DNA from 3 places in the Arcicella sp. GW821-FHT09D11 genome. Region 3 is predicted to be linked to each of the others. Evidence: riboswitches for the same ligand, from Rfam matches in the RefSeq annotation. Region 3 holds a riboswitch; each other region holds the start of a gene.

The links. A riboswitch is a leader RNA that binds a small molecule or an ion and turns the genes downstream of it on or off. The one in region 3 is predicted to bind S-adenosylmethionine.
Region 1: it holds a riboswitch for S-adenosylmethionine, as region 3 does, so the genes downstream of both, AC07N0_RS22775 (peroxiredoxin family protein) here and AC07N0_RS07705 (hypothetical protein) in region 3, are expected to answer to the same signal.
Region 2: it holds a riboswitch for S-adenosylmethionine, as region 3 does, so the genes downstream of both, AC07N0_RS22750 (protein-disulfide reductase DsbD domain-containing protein) here and AC07N0_RS07705 (hypothetical protein) in region 3, are expected to answer to the same signal.

Annotation. Positions count from the first base shown of each region.
Region 1 is NZ_JBWKOV010000016.1:37,359-45,702, forward strand. Features, by position in the region: gene AC07N0_RS22770 (SusC/RagA family TonB-linked outer membrane protein) at 1-1,613, opposite strand, end outside; SAM riboswitch class I at 2,197-2,293, shown strand; gene AC07N0_RS22775 (peroxiredoxin family protein) at 2,488-3,771, shown strand; gene AC07N0_RS22780 (YceI family protein) at 3,831-4,466, shown strand; gene AC07N0_RS22785 (cytochrome-c peroxidase) at 4,607-5,551, shown strand; gene AC07N0_RS22790 (peroxiredoxin family protein) at 5,763-7,070, shown strand; gene AC07N0_RS22795 (TonB-dependent receptor) at 7,167-8,344, shown strand, end outside.
Region 2 is NZ_JBWKOV010000016.1:26,623-34,966, reverse strand. Features, by position in the region: gene AC07N0_RS22765 (RagB/SusD family nutrient uptake outer membrane protein) at 1-772, shown strand, start outside; gene AC07N0_RS22760 (arylsulfatase) at 871-2,316, shown strand; gene AC07N0_RS22755 (cysteine desulfurase family protein) at 2,486-3,676, opposite strand; gene AC07N0_RS22750 (protein-disulfide reductase DsbD domain-containing protein) at 3,802-4,257, opposite strand; SAM riboswitch class I at 4,332-4,428, opposite strand; gene AC07N0_RS22745 (tetratricopeptide repeat protein) at 4,526-6,067, opposite strand; gene AC07N0_RS22740 (sulfite exporter TauE/SafE family protein) at 6,010-6,957, opposite strand; gene AC07N0_RS22735 (sterol desaturase family protein) at 7,000-8,211, opposite strand; gene AC07N0_RS22730 (serine O-acetyltransferase) at 8,286-8,344, opposite strand, start outside.
Region 3 is NZ_JBWKOV010000002.1:602,990-611,333, forward strand. Features, by position in the region: gene AC07N0_RS07675 (beta-ketoacyl-ACP synthase III) at 1-989, opposite strand, end outside; gene plsX (phosphate acyltransferase PlsX) at 1,075-2,013, opposite strand; gene rpmF (50S ribosomal protein L32) at 2,187-2,381, opposite strand; gene AC07N0_RS07690 (YceD family protein) at 2,453-3,082, opposite strand; gene AC07N0_RS07695 (phosphatase PAP2 family protein) at 3,198-3,854, shown strand; gene AC07N0_RS07700 (homoserine O-acetyltransferase family protein) at 3,966-5,078, opposite strand; gene AC07N0_RS07705 (hypothetical protein) at 5,096-5,353, opposite strand; SAM riboswitch class I at 5,466-5,594, opposite strand; gene AC07N0_RS07710 (aminotransferase class V-fold PLP-dependent enzyme) at 5,839-7,011, opposite strand; gene dnaG (DNA primase) at 7,074-8,344, shown strand, end outside.

The sequences.
Region 1 (8,344 bases), on a different contig from region 3:
TTGGTAAGACGCTCGGCAGCACCACCAACTGCCACATAGTCGGATACATATTTTTTAGTTTGCTGATTTACGTCGTCATAGTTGATGGTAGTCTTGGCAAAAAGGGTTGGTAAAATATAGTACTCAGCATAAATTGATGTCAAAAGACGTGTATTTTTTGTTAAGCCAATCGAATTATTCAAAATAGCATAAGGACTTACCAGACGTGGGCTACTCCATGTATATGTAGCGAACTCGCCAGCACCACTGTTTAAGCCAGCATTTGCTTCTACTACAGGAGCAATGGAGGCTATATTCATGATAGGGCTGTCTTTCCCGTCGCCTTGAGGCGTATTGTTTTCAGAATACGTAGGAGCGAGGTTAATTCCAAATTTGAGCTTTTTATTGGCTTTTGCCTCAATATTGGCACGAACGCCATAACTTTTGTAGTCAGTACCTACTAAGGTTGATTGCTGATTCAGATAATTTCCTGAAAAGAAATAACTTACGTTTTCAGTACCGCCAGTAGCAGATAATTGATAGTTTTGAAAAGAAGCTTTCCTGTAAATAGCGTCTTGCCAATCTACATACTCCAAACCAGGATGTCCTGCTATTGACCAACGTTCGTCGGGCATATAAGAGGTATTGTATTCTCCTGCTTTCAACCCTAAAATTGCCCTACGTTGGTCATTCGTTTGGTCGGCTGTTCTACCCGTTCCAGAGCGAACCCAGTTAATATTGGCTACTTCAGTGGCAACATTTACCCATTCGTCAGCACTTAAGATATCTAATTTTTTAGCAATACTACTAATACCGCTATTAGCATTCAAATTGATTTTTAACTTGCCCGACTTACCTTTTTTTGTCGTAATTAATACCACTCCATTCGCGGCCCGTGACCCATAAATAGCACCTGCTGCTGCATCTTTCAATACTTGGATGCTTTCAATATCATTAGCGCTTAAGTTAGCTAATGGACTTGTGCCAATACTCCCATCAGAGCTTTGTCCAGCTACATCCAATGGAAATCCATCGATTACATAAAGAGGTTCAGAACCAGCATTGATTGAACCCGTTCCACGTACTAAAATACTTAGTCCAGCACCCGGTAAGCCAGATTGCTGTTTTACTTGTACACCCGCCATTTGTCCCACCAAAGCTTGCTCGATTCTTGAAATGGGCTTTTCTTCTAAATGCTTGGCATCAAAAGATGCCACAGAGCCCGTAATGTCACTGGCTTTTTGTGTACCATAACCAATTACGACTACCTCATCCAAAGATTTAGCCGCAGGTTGAAGGGTAATATTAATAATAGTTTGATTGCTAATTTTAACTTCTTGAGAGATATAACCTACAAAAGAATAAATTAGGGTAGCATCTTTTTGATTGACTGTAATCGAATATTTACCATCTTGATTAGATGAAGCCCCTTTTTGAGTGCCCTTAATGACAACATTTACCCCTGGTAAAGCTTCTCCTTTTTCATCTTTAATAATTCCATTAATTATTTGTTCGCTAGATTTAATAGACTTATTAGCAATACTTTGAAAAGAAGTAATTCCTAAGACGATAATGATGGAAAAAAGACTTTGAAAGTTTCGTAAATGTTGTTTCCATTGATTGTGTTTGTCCATAATTTTTTTGTTTAATTTGATAATTTTGGCAAATACTTTTCTATCCATCATTTTTCTGATGTTGCTAGTAATCGTCAAAAAATCTGTGTTTTAGCACGGTTAGATGCTAATGTTTTATTCGAATTGTTTTAAGTAAGGAAATATTAACTCTTAAGTGTAATTATGACACATTTATAATTACTCTATAAAACTTATGGGACAAATGTATAATCTGAGAATTTTTTTGGCAAATACTTTTTAAAAAACTTTAATAATTCAATTCTAATTGTGCAATTCAAATATTTTATTGAATAAATAGAGTGGATTTTTAAGGTATTTATACATTAGTCTACTAAATTAAAGGAGTTTTATTTTAACTATTATATCATTTTTGCACTTTTCTCAAAAAGTAATGATTCGGTATATTTTGGTTATTAATTACCCATTCATTAGGTATTTTAATGCTATAATTAGCAATGATTTTTGTCGTTCTATAAGTATTTTCAGCGCTTTTGAAATGATAAAAAATACTTTTTTGCATTTTTTTAAATAAAGATTTGTTTTTCTCAAATTAAATTAATTAACTTTGTCCATAGAATAAATAGATTTATAATGAACGAAGGGAGAGAGTAGGCTCGATGATCTTCTGGCAACCTGTTAGCCACCAACAAGGTGCCCCATCCTAATTCTAACGATAAATCGTACATACAATCAGTTTTTTATCATGAGTTAACATTCATTGATTCATTGATGTGAATATGAGTTTGCCTCATTGTTATCATCAATCCAAAATGTTTAGTATTTGATGAATTCTTTTTCATCAGATAAGTAATTGTTTGAATATATAATATACTAAGTCTATATATTTAATAGAATAATAAATAAATTAAAACAGATGAAAACTACGAAGCAATTTCTATCACTCACTTATTTAGTGATAGGTTCACTGGCATTCAATGTTGCCGAAGCACAAACCAAGTTTCTTAAAGAAGGCCAATGGCGTGGTGAATTTAAAGTGAACGAGGTACAAGTACCCTTTAATTTTGAAGTAAAAGGAAAAGATGCTGAACACGCTACGTTCACATTATTAAATGGCTCACGTAGAGATGATTTTCATGTAAAACAAATTGCGAATGATTCAGTATTTATCAAAATGAATACTTATGATGCTGCCTTAGTAGCAAAAATAAATGATGATGGCACCTTGTCAGGAGTTTATAAAAGCCTTGTACCCAATTTTAAAGGAAATTTCCTTCCCTTTACGGCAGAATCTGGTAAAACATATCGTTTTGTAGAACCTGCTAAAGAGATTCAGGCAAACCATAATTTGTCAGGGAAATGGGCTATTAAAATTATCAGCAAAGAGCCTGTAGCTGAGCAAGTAGCAGTTTTTGAACAAAAAGGGAATAAACTAAAAGGTGTATTTCTGAAAGTAACTGGCGATACGCGTGAACTAGAAGGTATCGTACAAGGAGATGAATTTACACTGACAGGTTTTTCAGGACCAAGCCCTTGGTTAATTCGTGGGAAAATTAATCCTGATAAAAGTATTTCTGGCGAAGTAGGCTTGGGTATTTATAACAACGTGAAATTTGAAGGCGTAAAAGATAAAAATGCTGAATTGCCAGATGCATATACGTTAACGCACTTAAAAGAAGGATATGAAAAACTAGATTTCACATTACCTGACTTGAATGGGAAACAAGTATCACTGAGTGATGAAAAATATAAAGGTAAAGTGGTCATTGTAGAAATTATTGGTACTTGGTGCCCGAATTGTACCGACCAAACCCAATTCCTTTCTCCATGGTTCAAGGCTAATAAAAATCGTGGTGTTGAGGCTATCGCAGTAGGGTTTGAGCAGAAAGATGATTTAGCTTATGCAAAATATACTTTAGGAAAACTAAGAGATAAGTACGATATCCAATATGATATTTTGTTTGGAGGGATTGCTGATAAAAAAGTTGCTTCAGAAAAATTTGCAGCCTTGAATAAAATGATAGCTTTTCCTACTACCATTATCATTGGTAGAGATGGCAAAGTGAAACAAATCCATACAGGATATACGGGTGAAGTAACAGGAAAATACTTTAAACAGTATGTGAAAAAATGGAATAAAGAATTAGATAAACTTATTGCAGAACCTGTTCCTGCCTCAGAAGTAGCTTTAAATAAATAATACAAATAATAAACTCAGATATTTAATCAAATAATATAATCTCAAATTCAATTATTCACATGAAAAAAATCATTCTAATTCTGACAAGTGTTTTGACTTTCGCAATCAGTGCAAAAGCAACAAATGATAATAAAGGCAGTGACGTAGTATACACCGTTGATAATCAGGCTAGTAAGTTGGTATGGACTGGCAAGAAGGTAACGGGAGCACATACTGGAAACGTTTCATTGAGTACTGGTAATTTGGTCGTTTCAAATAATAAACTGAAAAGTGGCTCATTTGATATAGACTTAACGTCGTTGACGGTAACGGATTTAACAGATAAAGACTATAATGCCAAATTAGTGGGACATCTGAAAGCAGATGATTTTTTTAGCGTTGAAAAATTCCCTAAAGCTAAATTCGTGACAACGGCTGTCACGTCGAAAGGAGGTGAAAACTATGAAATATCAGGCAAACTTACCATCAAAGGTATTACGAATGATGTGAAGTTTCCAGCTACTGTAAAGGTAGACAAGAACAAAACGACTGCTCAAGCCAAAATTTTGGTAGACCGTACTAAGTATGATATTAAGTTTCGTTCAAAAAACTTCTTTGAAAACTTAGGTGACAAAGCTATTGAAAATGACTTTGAGTTAGACGTTAATTTGGTGGCTCAAGCAAGCAATGTAGCAGCTAAAGCTACTGGAAAATAAGTGTTTGTACGCTAGATGTGGGCAGATAAATAGCGTAATAAAATGCTTTTAGAAAAATTTAGAGGTGTAGACATATTTAATTAAATAAGAAAACACCTCTAAATTCTCCTGACTTTATATTTCTTCTATAAATTACCATCATGAAAAAATGCTTCTGCATACTCTCGGTAGCTTGTATTGTATTGATGAGTTTTCAGTATCAGATGCAAGAAAATGAACCTACTAGTAAAATAGCACTCGGAGAAAAACTTTTTTTTGACCCAATCTTATCTTCTAAAAAAACATTAAGCTGTGCCTCATGCCACAAACCCGAACTTGCTTTTGCTGATACAACACAATTTAGTGTAGGTGTTGACGGCATTTTGACTGATAGAAATACACCTTCTGCAATGAACTTGGCAGGTAGAATACATTTGTTTTGGGATGGTCGTTCCAATTCCTTAGAAGAGCAAGCTATTCAGCCGATTATATCAACAACAGAAATGAATCTTCCGATTATGCAGGCCGTAACAAGATTAAATGAAGATAAAGTATATAGTAGAGCGTTCAAGAAAATTTATAAATCACAAGCCACCGAAAAGCTCTTGGGAGATGCTTTGGCGGCGTATCAAAAAACCTTAGAAACTGCTAATACTCCCTACGACCGTTATATCAATGGGGATGATAATGCCATGAGTCCAGAGGCAATCAGAGGACGGCTACTGTTTATTGGTAAAGCTAATTGTGCCAATTGCCATGCAGGAGAAGACTTTACTGCGGATAGATTTAAAAATATAGGGTTATTTGATGGACGAAAACTCAATGATGTAGGACGGTATAAAATTACAAAAGATTCAAGTCATTTAGGGCATTTTAAAGTCCCAGGTCTACGAAATGTAGCCATTACACCTCCGTATATGCATAATGGCGTATTCAAGACTTTAAAAGAAGTAATAGAATACTATAATCAGCCTGATGCTTTTGTGAAAGATGGCATCAATAGAGATTTATCCCTTAGTGCTCCCTTGGGACTAAGTAAAACAGAAATAATGGAGTTAGAGGCTTTTCTAAAAGCACTGACCGATGACCGATTCTTAAAGAAATAGACGGCATTACAGCTAATTATCTTAAACCAAACATATACCTTTTATTGCTCCATTTTTTATATCCTTTAACAATTTAAACCTAATACTATGGTGAGGCTCGTCAAGTTTCATTTGGTCTATCATGACCGATGCTTATCAATTTATTTTAGTTAATCATCTTCAACAAAGCTTCGTCCATCAACATCTTGATGGACGATTAACTCAAAAAATCATGAAAAATAATTTTATAAAAGGAGTGTGCAATGTTTCATTGTTAACACTCTCATTGACAAGCACGTCCTTTGCTGTTGAAAAACCTACTTTAAAAGAAGGCAAATGGCGAGGAGAGTTTCAGGTAAATGAAACAAGAGTCCCTTTTAATTTTGAAATAAAAGGAAAGACCATAGAATCCTCAACGCTGACTTTATTGAACGGAAGTCGACGAGATGACTTCAAAGTAAAGGCTATATCGGGCGATAGTATTTTTGTAAAAATGAATACTTACGATGCTGCTTTGATTGGTAAAATTGACGAGAAAGGTACTTTCAGAGGCGTTTATAAGAGCCTTGTCCCTAATTTCAGAGGGAACTCATTGCCTTTCGTGGCCGAGTTTGGTAAAACTTACCGTTTTGTAGAACCTGGCAAAGATTTAAAACCCGTAACGAATGTTACAGGGAAATGGAATGTAAAAATCATTAGTAAAGACCCTAATGCTGCCAATTCTATTGCTCAATTAGAACAAAAAGGCAATAAACTAACAGGTGTTTTGATGACGGTAGTGGGTGATACCCGTGAACTTGAAGGAACTATTCAAGGTAATGAATTCCATCTTTCAGGATTTACAGGGCCAAGTCCAGTAGCTATCAAAGGTAAAATCAATGATGATTTAACCACCATCAGCGATGGTGAAATCAGTTTTGGGATTTATATCACCCAAAAATTTGAAGCAACAAAAGATAAAAATGCTTCATTACCAGACCCTTATAAACTTACTTTCTTGAAAGAAGGCTATAAAAAACTAGACTTCACGTTCCCTGATTTAACAGGCAAACAAGTATCTCTGAGTGATGACAAGTATAAAGGCAAGGTAGTAATCGTAGAAATTATAGGAACATGGTGTCCTAATTGTACTGACCAAACTCGCTTTTTAGCACCTTGGTTTAAAGCCAACAAACAACGAGGTGTAGAAGCAATAGCCATTGGATTTGAGCAAAAAGATGATTTAGAATATGCCAAATATACATTAGGCAAACTTCGAGATTTCTTTGGAATCGAATATGATATCCTTTTCGGAGGTATTGCTGACAAAAAAGTAGCTACTGAGAAACTCGCAGCATTGAATAGAATGGCGGCTTTTCCTACCACTATCATTATTGATAGAAAAGGAGATGTTCGCGAGATTTATACAGGTTACACGGGTGAAGTAACGGGTAAATACTTTAAAGATTATACTAAAAAATTCAATAAAGTATTAGACGGATTAATAGCAGAGCCTAATCCTTATGAAAAGGCAAATGTTACTACTGCCAGTTTGAAATAAGTTTCATCAATTAACTAACATACCCCAAGACAGTTCGTAATACCTTGCCATGAGTATTACGGCTGTTTTAACCTTTCCATCTTAATCCCTCCCCTAATGAAACAAAAAATACTTATTTTATTCAGCCTAATCTTCGTATATGGCTCAGTTGTAGCGCAACAACGTAATAATATCACAGGTAAAATAATTGATGCAAAAGATAATAGTCCCTTAACAGGAGCTTCTATTCTGATAAAAGGGACGCAATCGGGTACTACTTCCAATTTTGATGGAAATTTTAATCTATCAGCAAAAGCGGGAGATATTATCGTTGTCTCTTTCGTAGGATTTATTACTCAGCATATTAAAGTGGGCAATCAAAATCAGTTGACCATTAAGCTAAATGTTGACCAGCAAGGACTTAGTGAAGTAGTTGTGATTGGTTCTCGTTCAAACCAAGCCCGAACTAATATCGAAACGCCTGTTCCTGTGGATGTAATTACTAGCAAAGAAATTGTTGCTACAGGTAGAACAGATTTATCACAAATACTAAGCTTTATTGCGCCTTCTGTCAACTCGAATAGACAAACGGGTGGCGATGGTTCAGCTCATATCAATCCACTAGCTTTAAGAGGAGTAGCACCAGACCAAACCTTGATTTTAGTGAATGGTAAGCGTCGTCATACTAGTGCTTTAGTGAACGTACTAGGTACGCCGGCACAAGGAGCATCTTCTGCTGATTTAGATGCCATTCCTGTTTCTGCTATTGAAAGAATAGAAGTGTTGCGTGATGGAGCCGCTGCACAATATGGTTCAGATGCGATTGCAGGGGTAATTAATATTGTACTGAAATCGAGTGTAGACCAAGGTCAAGTAACCATTACTGCTGGTGAATACAATACTAGTTATCGTAATAAAAAAGATGGCTTTACTTTATTGACAGGCGTAAATTATGGTTTTCGTTTGGGTGAAAAAGGATTCATTAATATTTCGGGACAAATTAATAATCGGGAGGCAACCGATCGCTCTGGATTGTTTGAATATAGTAACCGCTTAACGGGGGCAAAATTGTATTGGTTTCCTTATGCCGTTGGTACGAGTTCTGAGATAGTAGATGCCAAAGAAAAATCTGTTGATAGGTATAGTTCTGCCAAAAGTGGGAATGGTAAACAAGAAAATGCTAGCTTATTTATTAATTCATCTTTGCCTTTGGGGAATGATGTAGAGCTATATGCTTTTGGTGGTATTTCATCAAAATACAGTATTAGTGCGAATAATGCTTACCGTTTTCCAAA
Region 2 (8,344 bases), on a different contig from region 3:
TAATGAATACGACAAAGCATTGACATTGTTCAACGAAGTAATAGCGAGTAATCAATATCAATTGTTATCCACCTATCCATCCGTTTTTGCTTATGACAATGAGAATAACAAAGAGGTAATTTTTGATGTACAATTCATGAGTTCATCAAATGGTGCGGGCTTTCCAAGTCATCTAGCTCCCGTGGCATTCTGGACTGGTCAGGGAATTTCAAATTCATATGGTAATGGTTATGGCTCAAGTAATTTTAATATCTCGAAGGAATTAAAAGCCTCTTACTTGACAAACGCTGCTGATGTTAGGAATGCTTTCAATATTCAATTATCATATTCTCAGCCTTTCATTAAAAAATATATTGACATCGCTAAAAAGGGAACGAGTGGAAGAGATTGGCCTATCAATTTTATCGTACTGCGTTATGCCGATATTCTGTTACTTAAAGCGGAAGCGATTTTGAAAGGCGCTAAAGGTACTCAAACAGAAGTAGATGCCTTGGTGAATCAGGTAAGAAATCGTGCAGGTCTACTAAGTATCAGCAATGTTAATTTTGATACCTTGCTAGAAGAAAGAAGAAAAGAGTTTTTAGGAGAGGGTATCCGTTGGAACGATTTAGTTCGTTCTGGGAATGCTGTTACTAAAATGAACTCATGGATAAAAAATGATGCTATCACAACCATCAATACGGTAACATCAGACTTTTTGATTTATCCCGTTCCTGCTACGGAAATTGGTACAAAAGCAGGATTATACTTACAAAATCCTGGGTATAATTAATCATTAAATGTCTTTAGCAAGCATAGGTAATAAGTTAATTTATTATCTATGCTTTTTTGTTTTATAATCTCTATCGTAATTAATTATATCATCATAATATGCAAAAAATAATTCTGAGCATTGCTTTTATACTCTTCTTTATTAAAAGCTCGACAGCTCAAGTAAACAAAAAAAATACAGCCCCTCGTCCTAATATTATCTTTATTTTAGCGGATGATTTAGGCTATGGCGACATTGGCGTGAATGGACAAAAACTTATCAAGACCCCCAATATTGATAAACTTGCCAAACAGGGCGTACGCTTTACACAATTTTATGCTGGTACTAGTGTTTGTGCACCATCACGTTTTTCTTTGCTAACAGGTCAGCATACGGGGCATACTTATATCAGAGGTAATAAAGGCATTGACCCAGAAGGGCAAGAGCCTATCGCAGATTCAGTTTTAACAGTGGCAGAAGTTCTCCAAAAAGCGGGTTATCAAACGGCTGCTTTTGGTAAATGGGGCTTAGGACCAGTAGGTTCTGTAGGCGACCCAAACAAACAAGGGTTCGACCAGTTTTTTGGTTATAATTGTCAGACTTTGGCACATCGCTACTATCCTAATCATTTATGGGAAAATGGGAAGAAGATAATATTAGAAGCAAATCAAAACCTCCGTGAGAATAAAGAATATGCCCCAGATATTATCCAAAAAAAGGCATTAGATTTTGTTGATCATCGAGAAAAGGATAAGCCTTTCTTTTTATTCTTACCTTATATTCTGCCACACGCTGAACTACTTGTGCCTAACGATAGTATTTTTGAATATTATAAAGGCAAATTTGCTGAAAAGCCTTACAAAGGAAATGATTATGGGGTGAAGGCTACAAAAGGAGGTTATACTTCTCAGGAATATCCACATGCGGCTTTTGCAGCAATGGTTAGTAGACTTGATTTATATGTTGGGCAGATTTTAGATAAGCTAAAGCAAGAAGGCTTAGATAAAAATACGTTGGTTATTTTTACGAGTGATAATGGTCCACACAAAGAAGGTGGAGCAGACCCTGATTTTTTCAATAGTGGCGGTGGTTTTAAAGGCTATAAGCGTGATTTATATGAGGGTGGTATTAGAGAACCGTTTATTGCTCGTTGGACAAACGTTATTAAACCTAATTCTCAAAATAATCATATTGGTGCTTTCTGGGATTTACTCCCTACTTTCAGTGAATTAGCAGGTGTAAAAGTAGCTAAAAATATTGATGGACTGTCGTTCGCTCCTACCTTAAAAGGTAATAAAGCCCAGCAAAAGCATGCTTATCTTTATTGGGAGTTTCATGAAAATGGCGGAGTACAGGCGGTAAGACAAGGAAACTGGAAAGCTGTAAAATTGAATGCCTCTGTCAATCCTGATGCTACAATAGAGCTGTATGATTTAGCAAAAGACCCTTCTGAGAAGAACAACCTTGTTAAACAATATCCAGAGAAGGTAAAAGAATTGAGTAAACTAATCAATGAGTCGCATGTGGAATCTACTTTATTTCCTTTTTTAAAACAAAATAAGTAGATTTGTATAAAACATTTAAGCGACAGCTCGCCAAAATTAAAAGAGAGCCAACCACCGACTTTCTAATAAATATTTGACAAAGCTGTCGCTTAAATTTATATTTTTACTCTATTTATTCGATAGACAAAGATACTATTTATTTTGTAAAAAACCGCTTAAATACAATTTTTTAAGCAAAAATTAATTGAGGATTTTTTTGTTGTTCTGTCTTTTTAACAAAAATATCTTGCTCGTAAATATCTACGATGGTCTTGATAATTAAATCTATTTCTTTGGGCGTATTAGATTTACTAAAAGAAAAACGAACGCTATCTTTATCAAGGTTACGATTCAATGTTTTCAACACATGCGAACCATTATTGGTTAAGTTAGAGCAAGCACTACCTCCTGAAACTGCGATGCCCAGTGCATCCAAACGATTTACTAATACTCCTCCCTTTTTCAGATGAGGAAAAGCCACATTGAGGATATTCGGCAAACTGTTTGTTGGTGAATCGCTTTCTCCATTAAACGAAATTTCCTCCCCAAACAATTCATATAATGTTGTACTCATTTTTGATTTCAAGAAAGCAACATAGTTATGATATTCCTCCAAATCTCTATAGGCTATTTCTAAGGCTTTGGCCATGCCCACAATACCTGCTACATTCTCTGTTCCACCTCTGGTTCCTCTTTCCTGAGCACCTCCATAAATATGAGGCTGTATTTTGCGGTACTTATTGATGTAGATAAATCCAACTCCTTTAGGCCCATGAAATTTATGTGATGACCCAACAATATAGTCTACATTCAGCTTTTTAATATCAAACCTATATTTACCTATGGTTTGTGTAGTATCACTATGAAAAATGGCATCATATTTCTTACAGATTTCTCCAATTTTTACAATATCGTTAAAATTTCCAATTTCATTATTAGCGTGCATTAGGCTTACTAACGTCTGATGGTTATTCTTCAAAAGCCATTCAAATTGATTCAAATCAATATTACCGCGACTATCAATTTTCACAAAATCGATTTCCAATTCATTATTCTGGCTATATTGCCCTAAGGTTTGTAAAACTGCTTTGTGCTCTAGTCTACTTGTTATAACATGCTTAATTTCATAGGTTTTAATTGCTCCAGAAAGGGCTAAATTATTGGCTTCTGTAGCACCAGAAGTAAAGAAAATATCATTTTCTGAGGCATTTAAAAGTCCAGCTATTTTCTGTCTAGACTCTTCTACCGCTTCTCTAGCTTTTCTTCCTATCGCATGACTAGAAGAAGGATTCCCGAAATGATTGGTTAGATATGGAATCATGGTATCTAATACCTCCAAATCTAGGGCTGTAGTAGCGGCGTTATCACAATAAATCTCCATGGTGTTTAGTTTTTTAGAATGTTGTCTGATTAATTTTCAAGCTAATAGGTTTAAGAGGTCATTTCACTTCACTGTATTGTTGATGAATTGTATTTAATTTTTTGAAAGAGGTTTCTAAATATTTTCTAAAATTGAAATTTTTGTTCAAATGGGATGCAAACGCCCTTTTTATCATTGCAGAGTTGCCCTTTTATTCCTCCAAAAATGTCTAATGAATGTTCTACAATTCTGACTTTTGTTCTGAATTCCGCTTTTTCTTTGAAATAAGACACTTCAAATCCCCAATTCTTATCCACCTTTTTTAAAGGACTAACTGGTACAATCTTTCCGTCATATTCAAAAGAACCGTTCTCGGCAAACCAAAAAGTAGTAGGTTGTGGCCCAACATCGGCTTTAAAGTCACTTGAATACAAAGACCACCCTTTTTCCAGATTAGCAGTAAAAACTAATTCTACCTCATCTCCTACTTTAAAACTAGGATTGGCATAGCTATATTTCCAGCTAACTATCTGATTGATTTGCTGTGCTTTAATAGCTATAGAAGCAAAAATTAAGCACACGATTATAACTATACGTCTCATGATGTATTAGGTTGAGTAAAACACAAGACTATTTTGTATTGCGTATTACAATATTTTTTTGTGTGATTTTTTATGATTTATCATTAGAATAAGGTTGGGGCACCTTGATGGTGGTTTACAGGTTGCCAGAAGATCATAGAGCCTTATCTCTCCCTTCGTTCTTTATAAATCTACTTATTCGATAGACAAAGTTCTATTTTAAATATTACAATTCCAAATTTTATCCTGAAAATTTATGTCTTTTTTTGAAAAAATTATTCAATGAAAATTAAATCCCCATTTCAGTTAATGCCGCTTGTGCTTTATTATCTATAGAGTTTTTGTATTCGTGTTTTTTATAAGCAATTGCTCTTTCAAACGAAAGTCTGGCTTTTGGTTTATCATTTCTTTGCTGATAAATATAGCCTAATTGCAAGGAAGAACTTGCCCCAAAATGGCAGTTTTGTCCTGCACAAAGTGCCATTGCACGCTCGAAAAAAGGAATTGCTTGAGACTGTGCATTCATTTTTTGCAAAATGCTTGCCTTTCTAAAATTAAAATTAGCTTTATCAATCTGCGAAGTAAATGAATCTTCTTCGAGGTTATCCAAAAATGCTAGGGCTTCTGTATAATGTCCTCCTTCGAAAGCATAACAAGCCTTTACAAGATTCTTATTGGGAAAAACTTTTGTTTTCTGAAATTGTTCATAAAAATTTTGGGCAATGATATCTGTTTCAGAGAATTTTTTGCCCACATTCGGAATTTTAGCTAAATAATTTAATGCTTTATCAGGATTGTTTGTTAGCCAGTTGGCCAGAAACAATTTAAAATTTACATCTTTCAAAAAGCTATTCCCACGAAAGTTTTTTAGATAGTTTTGATAATACTGAATAGCTGGCGAATAGTTTCCTTTGTTAAATAAGATTTCAGCTTGATATAAATCAAAAATAGGCATGGCCATATAAGCAGTACCGTTAGGTCTGTTCTGTAATATTTTCTGCGCCATCTCACTTTTATTATTTCTTAGCAATATCGATACACCCAAGAAACTAATCGCCAAATTATCAGGATTATTAGTCACAAATTGACTTAAATCTTGTCTCTCATTATCATCCAACGTCAAAACATTCGACTGAATAAATAGCTGATAAAACTTTGCTTCTTTTCCTACAATTTTATCGTTAACAGCGATATTCAATTCTTTTAATCCTTGCTGAATACCTCCTTTCAATCCTAATAGTTTTGTAACCCATTTATAGTTTTCAGGAACAGAACCTATCATGACATGAAAAACGCCTAAATTTTTATAATTAGCAGTAAAATTTGGAAATCGTTTACGATTTTCTTCTAGTAATTTATAGGCTGAAATGGCATTAAAACCACCTTTGGTTTCATGGCCTAATTTCATTTTTACCAATGCCCAGTGTAATTTGATTTCTGCTTGAATAAACTTATTATAAGGTGAATCTTCATCTAAATCTTTGATTAAATCCAGCCTTTTATCTTCATTATCAGATAACCTTTCATACTCTTTTTCATCTTCGCTAGCAAAAAGCACAATCATGTCGGCAAAATCTTCCAACCAGATTCTGATACCATTATTGGCAGGTTCTTTGGCTAAAAGTTGCTTAGCAGATTGCACCTTTAATTTACAAAGTTCGCTATATGCATTTTGTAAATTTGGGGTAAATTCAAAATCATTTGCAAATGAACTCCCTGAGAACAAGAGAAATATGACAAGTATAAGGTTCCATCTTTTCATACATGTAGCATTTACCAGTGGGAAATAACTGTTGAAATAAACAGGTATAGGTCTGGCAAAACTTTCCATAACGTTTTGAAGCTTAGGAAGATTACTACAGAGCCTACGATAAACATCAGAGGTCTTCTAGGGACTTTATTAATCAAAATAGCGCCAAAAGGTGCAGCAATAATTCCACCCAGTACCAATCCTAAAATGATTTGCCAAGAATTTACCCCTTCAAAAAACAAGAAAGTAAGTCCGCTAGAAAGTGTAATCAAAAACTCTGCGGCATTGACCGAACCAATCGCATAACGAGGGTTACGTCCCTGACCTAACAAAGAAGACGTAACGATTGGACCCCAACCACCACCGCCAATGGCATCCATGAATCCACCGAAAATGGCTAATAATCCCACTCGCTTTGTTTTACGTTTAGCGATATTTTTTTGAAACGCTTTTTTCAAAATAACCACACCAAGTATTAGCATGTATAGCGAGATATAGGGTTTTATAAAATTACCATCAATGATTTCTGACAATAAATATGCCCCTGCCACTGAACCTACCACACCCCAAAGCAAGGCTCTGAACAATTTTTTATTAATATTTTTAAACTGATAATGCGAAATAGCAGATGCTCCAGTAGTGAACATTTCAGAAACGTGAACACTTGTACTACTCAAAGCAGGAGGAACGCCTATTCCTAATAAAAAAGAAGTAGAAGTAATGCCATAAGCCATTCCTAAAGAGCCATCTACTAATTGAGCCAACAAACCTACGCCTAAGTATAAATAGAAATCTGGTCCTAGCCACTCTTTGGCTTGATAAGCCGCATCAAGCAAAGGGGCTTTGCCAATGAAAACACTAAAAGCGATAACATAAATAGCAATGGCAACAACCCACATCAATGAGCGTTCAAACTGGTTATTGAGTTTCAGACGAACTGATATTTTATTTAAGAACTGATTGTTTTCCATAATTGATGTAATTAAGAATTATTATACAAATCTGGTTTAGGTTTAATGGAGACCGTAAATCAATCGCAAATACTGGCGATTTAATGTTTTGAAATAAAGCGTAACGATTAAAACGATGCTAAACAAAACATAGGGATTAAGGGCATTTTCAAAATGGATATAGCCTACCCACAAAATCAGAAAACATCGTGTGTATTCTAGGTAAAAAATCCATCTTCTTTGCTCTAAAATAGCCCCACAATTCACTAGCGTAACCAATATAATCAGCGTAGTAGCTATTTGAGTTGACAAATCAATCTGCCCTTCTAAAAGCAAAAAGGTAAACAACGTGATTAAAATTAAAGTCATTTGCAAAACCACATAATTTCTAAACCGTGTGGTATAAAGCTTATCTGTTTTATGAATCACAAACTTTTGCTCTAATACTCGTCTGTAAGTAGGGTTAATATATTCTGGCTTCCCAAAAAGCATTCTTAGTTTATTTCTCCAACCAGTAGCATATTTAAAAGCATAGGCCATTTCAAGCATAAAATGAAAATGTTGCCATAAAAAACTATTACTATTCAATGGTTTTGTCAAACCATAAGTTGGTTCTTCTATTTCTTCTGCAAAAGTGCCAAACAACTTATCCCAAATGATAAACACATCGCTGTAGTTTTTATCTAAATATTGGTCGTTGTTAGCATGGTGCACGCGGTGGTGCGATGGCGTTACAAAAATATATTCCAATACGCCTAGTTTGCCAACAGTACGGGTATGGATAAAAAATGGATACAACCCGTGTACTAACAAAATAGTAGTAATCATTTCAGCCGAAAAACCTACAATTGGTAAAAGTGACCAAAAGAAAGTACGGGCTACTGCTTGAAATAAAGTAATACGAGCAGACACCGTAAAATTAAATTCCTCACTTTGGTGATGTACCACGTGTACGCTCCAAAGTATGTTTACTTCATGTCCTAATCTATGATACCAATACCACAGAAAATCGGTTATTAACAAAAGACCAATCCATGATAAAACACTTGGCTGAATATGAAAAATAGCAAAATGCTTGTACAGATAATCATATACAAAATAGAATAGTCCGAGTGTCAGACCATCCAAAAGTCTTTCAGCGATACCTACACTAAGGTTTGAAATGGTATCATTGAAATTATAAAAATGTTTCCCTTTCTTTTTTGATACCCAGAATTCCAACCCAATCAAAAACAAGAAGAAAGGAACTGCGAAGGCTAAATAATTGAAATTCATTATTATTTATTTTTTATATATTAACTACTGAATTGATAGATTACATAGATTAAAAAAGCATAAAAAGAGATCCGTTAATGAACCTCAGATAAAATAGGTTTCTCTTGGAATACCTCATTTTTAGAAGTAATCC
Region 3 (8,344 bases):
TAATATGCCCATTTCAGATAGATACTTCCCCAAGTAAATCCTCCACCGAATGCTGCTAATACTAAATTATCTCCTTTTTTTAATTGAGATTCATAATCCCACAAACATAAAGGAATTGTAGCGGCTGTGGTATTACCATATTTTTGGATAGTCAACATTACTTTGTCTGGTCCTATCCCCATACGGTTTGCCGTAGCATCAATAATCCTTTTATTAGCTTGATGAGGCACTAAGAAAGCGACATCTTCACCAGTAAGCTGATTACGTTCCATAATTTCAGCTGAAACATCGGCCATTCTAGTGACGGCAAATTTAAATACAGCTGGACCTTCTTGATGAATATAATGTTGACGTTGGTCAATTGTTTCGTGAGTAGGAGGGTAAGCACTTCCACCAGCCTTTTGGATTAAGTGGTTAGCTCCTGACCCATCAGACTTCAATATAAAATCTTGAATACCCAAGCCCTCTGTATTAGCTTCTAATAAAACAGCACCAGCGCCATCGCCAAATAGTACACAAGTAGTTCTGTCAGTATAATCAACAATGGAAGACATCTTATCTGCACCCACTACTACTACTTTTTTGTATCTGCCCGCTTCAATAAACATAGCACCCGTAACAAGGGCATTTAAAAAGCCAGAACAAGCAGCTGCTAGGTCATAAGAACCAACATGAGGTATGCCTACTGCCTCACAAATAATATTAGCAGTAGCTGGGAAAAAATGATCAGGAGAGATAGTAGCACAAATTAATAAATCAATTTCCTCTGGCTTAGTGTTTGTTTTGGCTAATAAACCCTTAACTGCCTCTATTGCCATTACAGATGTACCTTTTCCTTCTCCACGTAGAATATGACGTGTTTTAATGCCCGTTCGGCTTACTATCCATTCATCAGTGGTATCAACAAATTTTGCAAGGTCAGCGTTGGTCAATATATCTTCGGGTACATAACCTTGTACTCCGGTAATTGCTGCAGTGATTTTGGTCATGGTTATATGGGAAATGCTCGAATAATAAAATATTTGAAAATCAACTTAGATTATCCAAAATCTTTATTCGCTCATTCTTATTACTTTAAGCAAACGCTTTTTTTATTTTTTCAGTTAGCTTAGATTCAACGATGCGATGACAAAGATGAACCATGTTTTTGGTGGCAAGTGCCGACGAAGAACCATGTGCTATAACAACGTTTCCGTTTACGCCAATAATCGGGCTACCCCCAACGGCTTCATAATTTGTTTGGTCTATGAAGTCGTCTTTAATTCCTCTTTCAGACAAAATTCCGTATAGAGATTCTCCCATTTTCAAGAGAATATTACCTGTAAAACCATCTGTTACAATAACATCGGCTTTTGCCTTGAAAAAGTCTTTGCCTTCAATGTTACCAATGAAGTTTATTTTTCTTTCTTCTTGGAGTAACTTATAGGCTTGCTGAACGATAACCGAACCTTTTTCTGGTTCCTCACCGATGTTCATCAAAGCTACTCTGGGCGATTCAATCCCCATCGTTGCTTTAGCATAAATAGAACCTAAAAGACCAAACTGTGCTAACATCTCAGGTTTAACATCAGCATTGGCACCAATATCAAGAATTACGGCCAAATTGCCGTCTATCTGTGGTGCAAAACCAGCAATAGGAGGGCGTTGAATACCTTCTATTGTTTTGATAGAAAACAACGAACCTACCATCATTGCCCCTGTGTTGCCCGCAGAAGCAAAGACATCAATTGCTCCTGTCTTTAAAAGTTTAAACCCAACTCCGATACTGGAATTGGGTTTAGACTGTAATGCTCTTACAGGATGTTCACCCATTTCTATTGTTTCATTTGCTTCCACAATTTCAATGTTAGAACCCGTAAAATTTTGGTTATCAATTATCTGCTGAATTGCTGCCGTCTGACCAATCAAAACGATGGTTACACCAGCAGGTAATTCTTGAGCTGCCAATACTATTCCTTCAACGATAGCTTTTGGGGCGAAATCTCCACCCATTGCATCAATCCCTATCTTCATTCAATTATTATTTGGTTATTCACTAACGGAATGACAAAAATAACATTTTATGAAGTGTGAAACAGCGTTTTTGTTTGAAAATAGTTTTGAAAACTGATAGTTTTTTGTCAATTCTTCGCTTGAATGTTGATATTCAGCACATTAAGAGATAGACAATTGCCAAAATCAATTAATTATGCTTGAACAGCATAACCTTCTACAACCATTTTACCTTTGTAAAATAAATTTCCTTCAAATACGTGAGCACGGTGACGTAAGTGAATTTCTCCAGTTGTTGGATCTGTAGTGATTGTTTTTGGAGTTCCAAAATCGTGTGAACGTCTTTTATCTCTACGAGTTGTCGAGTGTCTGCGTTTAGGATGTGCCATTTGCTTATTTCTTTATTATGTTATTCTTTATTTATCTAAAAACGTAATTTGCCAGTATGGTGGCTAAATTATTAATTATTATTCAATTTCTTTAAAATAGCCCAGCGTGGGTCTATTTCGGGTTCATCTTCGTTTGTTTTTTCTTCATCGTCGTCATCATCATCTGAATCTCCTGTTGAAGTAGAATAAACAATTTCTCCCTCGTCATCATCTTCCCAAATTGAATCTTCAAAGTCTTCGTCTAAATCATCATCATCTAAACTTGATAAAAATGTTTGTTCTTCAACTTGAAAACGGGGATGAAGCTTTTTCATTGGAATCTGCAAGCCAATGAATTCATAAATATCTTGAGCTACGTTGATATACTGTGTATTTCTATCAATCAACATCAACTCATCGGTAATCTCTTCGGTGTGGTCAGAAAACTTTAAAATCATTTTCTGAGTAATATCAATAGGGAAATCAAAAGTATCCAAGCTACGGTCACAAGTGAGTTCTACAGAACCTACAATATGATACAATAATTGAATCATTACTTCCGATTTATCTAAAGTAACGGTAGCTTTAAAATTCCCTTTTTCGATTAAATCTTGCTCTAATGCCACAAAAAAGTCATCACCTCCCTCAAATTCATGCACATAATGCTTGTTTTCAAGGCGGAAGATGTCAATCTTAAATGTATTTAATACGCTCTTATTCACTTGGTTTCATCGAAAAGACTGCAAAATTAGGGACTATTTTTTACAATGACAAGTATTGAACAAAATATTACAAGTACTTATTGCCAAATATCTTTTGGATAACGACCTTTGCTCTATGAAACAGATTATAAAAAACAATCCTTTATATTTTGGCTTGTATATCGTTGTATGGCTTATAGGGCTTGTATGGGTGCTTAATACCAACAAATTTGACCAAATGGTGTTGATTAACCGATATAATGCTTTGTGGGCAGACTCCTTTTTTGTAATGGCTACACAATTGGGTGAAGGATGGTTTTTTGTGGCTATCATTCTAGGTTATTTATTTGTTAGTTATGATAAAGCACTGATGCTAACGGCTTCTTTGGGTTTAAGCTCTCTAGTTTCGTTTTTATTAAAACTTAGTTTTGATAACCTCCGTCCCATGGCTTTTTTTGCGGATAAGCAGATAAAATGGTATTTTGTTGATGGCGTAAAAATTAATATTCACCTAAGTTTTCCTTCTGGGCATACCACCACTGCCTTTGCAGTTTTTACCTTACTGACTATTTTTCTGGTTAACAAAAAATGGTCTGTTTTCTTTTTATTACTGGCTTGTTTGGCAGGTTATTCAAGATGTTATCTTTTCCAACATTTTCCTGAAGATGTTTTGGCGGGCTCTGTCGTAGGAACAGTTAGTAGTATGGTAGTGTATATATTGGTTAATAAAATGCTTGAGAATAATCCCAAAGACTGGCATAGAAGAAGACTGATTCCTCAAAAGAAACCCTAACTTCTTTTGAGGAATTGAGCGATTTAATGAATGAGTGATTTAGTGATTGAACCATTTAAATTATAGTAAAAGACAGCTCAAAACTCATTGCTCAAAGCTTACAGCTACTAGCTATTGTTCTATCAAATTCTTCCTTTCCAATTTCTTAAAGAAGTCATACATCGGGTTGACATCTAGTTTAACAAACTTCTGCCATAGTTTAATAGCTTTAGTAATTAATTGACTTTCTATCAAAAAACCATCGTGACCATAAAGCGAATCTAAGGCTTGGAAAGTAGCTCCAGGGATATGTTTTGCCAAAAAGGCTTGTTCATTAATTGGGAAAAGGGCGTCAGATTTGATACCCATTACCAATGTTTTAGCCTTAATCTGCGATAATGCCTGAATAGCTCCCCCTCTACCACGACCCACATCCTGCGAATCCATCACCTGTGAAAGTACATAATATGAAAAAGCATTAAACCGCTGAGCTAGTTTTTCTCCTTGATAACGTTGGTAGCTCATCGCACGATGCACTTTGCCCAAAGACTCATCTTTACGGGCTTGTGTTACGCCATAGGTTTCATAATTTCTATACGAAATCAAGGCGGTAGCTCTGGCTGCTTTCATGCCTTCGATACCTGCTTGTGGGTGACTTTCTTTCCAAGTCGGGTCTACTTCAATCGACATCCTTTGCGATTCGTTAAAGGCAATTCCCCACGGTGAATGTTGCGCATTGGTAGCAATCAAAATCAGGTTTTCAATCAAATTAGGCTGAGAAATAGCCCATTCTACACATTGTTGACCACCCAAAGAACCGCCAATACACGTTTTGATTCGAGTAATTCCAAGATGCTCGCGAAGTAAATCAAAAGAATTGACAATATCGCGGATAGTAATAAAAGGAAAGGTATGGAAATAGGGTTCGCCAGTAGCTGGATTGATAGAAAGAGGACCAGTACTGCCATAATGTGACCCTAATACATTTACACAAATGATAAAATGTTTATCAGGGTCGAATAGCTTACCTCTGCCTACTAACCCTTGCCACCAATCTTCTACATCATGACTACCCGTAAAGGCATGACAAACCCAAATTACATTAGAGCAATCAGCGTTTATCTTACCTAATGATTGATAAGCTAATGTTACTTCTGGTAAAATACCTCCTGCCTCTAGTTTAAAGGCTTGATTATATTCAAAAAGATTATTCAATGTATAAAAGACTTGAGCACCAATACTCATTTGAGTGAAACCTTTATTTACGCAATCAAAAGCGAATGATAAGATAATTGCTTTTGTAAATCCTCGAAACTTTCTTCATATTCCCAGTACATCAATCGTCCATGCGAGCCCGTCACCAAAATATATTTTTCAGAAATAGACTGTATACGGTTGATGGCTACCACCTTTACCATTTTCTGAGTCACGGTTACTTCTTCTATGATTTCCTTATTGTTGGCGTCGAAGCCATGAACAATGAGGTAATTGCCCGTTGTGATTTTAATAAATTTTGACATAATAGCTGACAAATTTGGTCACGACAAAATCATGACGATAAACGAAAATAAATCGTAAACCTGACGAATACTTTACAGCATGGAAAAATGACTGGGAGAGTACTTCGTAATTGGTTTATATTTCCTAAAAAATAGTCAAACGACTATACAATTTCTAGGTAGGAATTAGCACCTTGCCTTTACGAGCGGTAGGTTGCCAGAAGTTCATAGAGCCTATTCTCTCCCTTCTTCTTTATAAATCAATTACCTGTGGAGGTCGAAACCTCAGAGGAAAATTGACTTGATGATGCAAAGTAAATCGTGAAAGCTTGAAAAAGCAAATTTTTTGGACATTCTCCCTAAAGAATCTTCTTTTGGAGGAAAAAAAATAGGTTAACCTGTTAAGTTCAAATGATTTCTATTAGCGGTTGACTTAAGTCAACCGCTAATAGAAATGGATGTTGGTAAAATTATCTTACTTAAAGGTCAAAAATAATAACTTAACATTACTGAATACCTTTCAACAAACCATCCATTAATGCATCTACATCATTCATGTCATTATAAAGATGTGGGGCAAGCCTGATAGATTGCCCTCTGAACGAAACAAAAACTTTGCGTTCTTGCAAGGCAGTTTGAATTTTTTGGTAATCGACATGCTCAGGAATCCTGACACCTACTAAATGGCTACTTCTGTAAGGTTTTTCTTCTACCCAATAGCCATGTGCTTGTAAAATTTCTAAAGGTTCTTTCAGCAATTCATCACAATAGTTATTGATACCATTTACACCCCAAGCATTGATTTGTTCTATCGCCGCAGTAAGCATAGGGTTTAAAATAAAATTGCTTCTTTCGCCCATGTTGTATCTATCCGCTTTGGCTCTATACTGAGTTTGGTAATTAATCAAATTTTTAAAATCTTCAGAACCTACCCGATTTATCCAATTACGTTCTAAGGGATTTCCTTCATCGAAAAAAGCTCCGAAATAGGCTACTCCTGCTGTATAAGGCCCCAGAAGCCATTTATATCCGGGATTGATGATGGCATCAGGCTGTACTTTTTGTACATCAAAAGGCATCGCTCCGACAGACTGTGTGCCATCCAATACCAATAATGCACCTACCAAACGGCAATGTTGACCAATTATTTCGGTGTTAAAAGAAGTGCCATCAGCCCAATGAGTAGGCGATACTACTACTAAACAAGTGTTGCTAGTGATGGCTTCCAGCAATTTTTCATTCCATATTTTACCCCTATTTTCTAAGGATGTTGGCGGATGAACTACCCTCATTTTTAAACCCAAATTGATATAAACCTCTTCCCACGCATATACGTCGGAAGGGAATTCTTCGCTGACCATCACAATTTCTTGCCCTGCTTTTATATTGGGCTTTCTATACAAGTTTTTAGCTACGATTGCCATACCGTAGGACGATGAAGGTAATAATACAATGCGTTCAGGGTCTGGACAATTAATTAATTTAGCATAAGCATTTTTAACGGGTTCAGTCGTTTCAAAAAAACTTTGTGAAGTAATATTTTGAGGTTGCGTTTTTCGCAAAATTCCTTGAATGCCAGCTTCTTCTACTGATTTAAGATTGGGTGCCATTGTGGCACAATTGATATAATGAATACCTTCTTCAAGGCTAAAAAGATGTTTTTGACAGGATAAACTCATTTTGTTGATGTTATATTGAAAGGTTTTCAAAAATACATATTCTTGACGATTTTAAGCTATAAATGATTTGTACAACACAAAAAGGTGTAATTTTGAGTATGCGTATAGATGAATCAACCATAGAACGAATCCGACAAAGTGCTGATATTGCCGATGTAATAGGCGATTATGTTTCTTTGAAGAAGAAAGGAGCAAACCTTTGGGCTTGTTGTCCATTTCATGGCGAAAAATCACCGTCGTTTTCAGTATCGCCTGCTAAGGGTATTTATAAGTGTTTTGGTTGTGGAAAAGCTGGGGATGCTATCCGTTTTATCATGGATATTGAAGGACTGGGCTATGGAGAAGCTTTGCGGCATTTAGCCAAAAAGTATGGCATTGAAATCCAAGAAACGCACCTTACAGACGAACAACAACTAGCACAAAATGAACGTGAAAGTTTACTCATTGCCCTGAATTATGCTAAAAACTATTATCAAGAGAATCTTTTTCAGCATGAAGAAGGGAAAAATATAGCCTATCCATATTTTAAAGAAAGAGGGTTTTCTGATAAAACCATTCGTACGTTTGAATTGGGTTATAGCCTTGATAATTGGGATGCTTTTACGAAAGAAGCCTTAAAGAATGGCTATAATGTAGATATTTTAGTAAAGGCTGGCTTGACGATTTTGAAGAGCAATGAGCATGAAAATGTTCAGCAAAATCAGAAAACCTTTGATCGTTTTAGAAATAGAGTAACCTTTCCAATCCATAATGTTTCGGGAAAAGTAATTGCTTTTGGTGCAAGAATCCTGAAAAACGATAAAACACAAGCAAAGTATTTAAATTCGCCTGAGACAGAGGTTTATCATAAATCGAATGTACTTTACGGAATTTACCAAGCCAAAAATGCTATCCGTACCAAAGACGTTTGTTATTTGGTAGAAGGTTATACTGATGTAATTTCCCTGCATCAAGCAGGTATTGAAAACGTAGTGGCATCGTCTGGAACGTCTTTGACGATAGATCAGATTCGTTTGATTGCTCGTTTTTCGCAGAACATTACTGTTTTGTACGACGGTGACCCCGCTGGTATTAAGGCATCATTGCGAGGAATGGACATGATTTTGGAAGAAGGACTTAACGTAAAGTTGGTCGTTTTTCCAGAAGGCGAAGACCCCGATAGCTATGTTCAGAAAATAGGTTCAGATGCTTTTGTTGATTATATCCAAAAAACAGCTAGCGATTTTATTACTTTTAAAGCAGAATTATCACTCAAAGAAGCTGGAAGTGACCCTTTCAAAAGAGCAGAGTTGATAAAAGATATGGTGGCGAGTATTTCTAAAATTCCTGATAA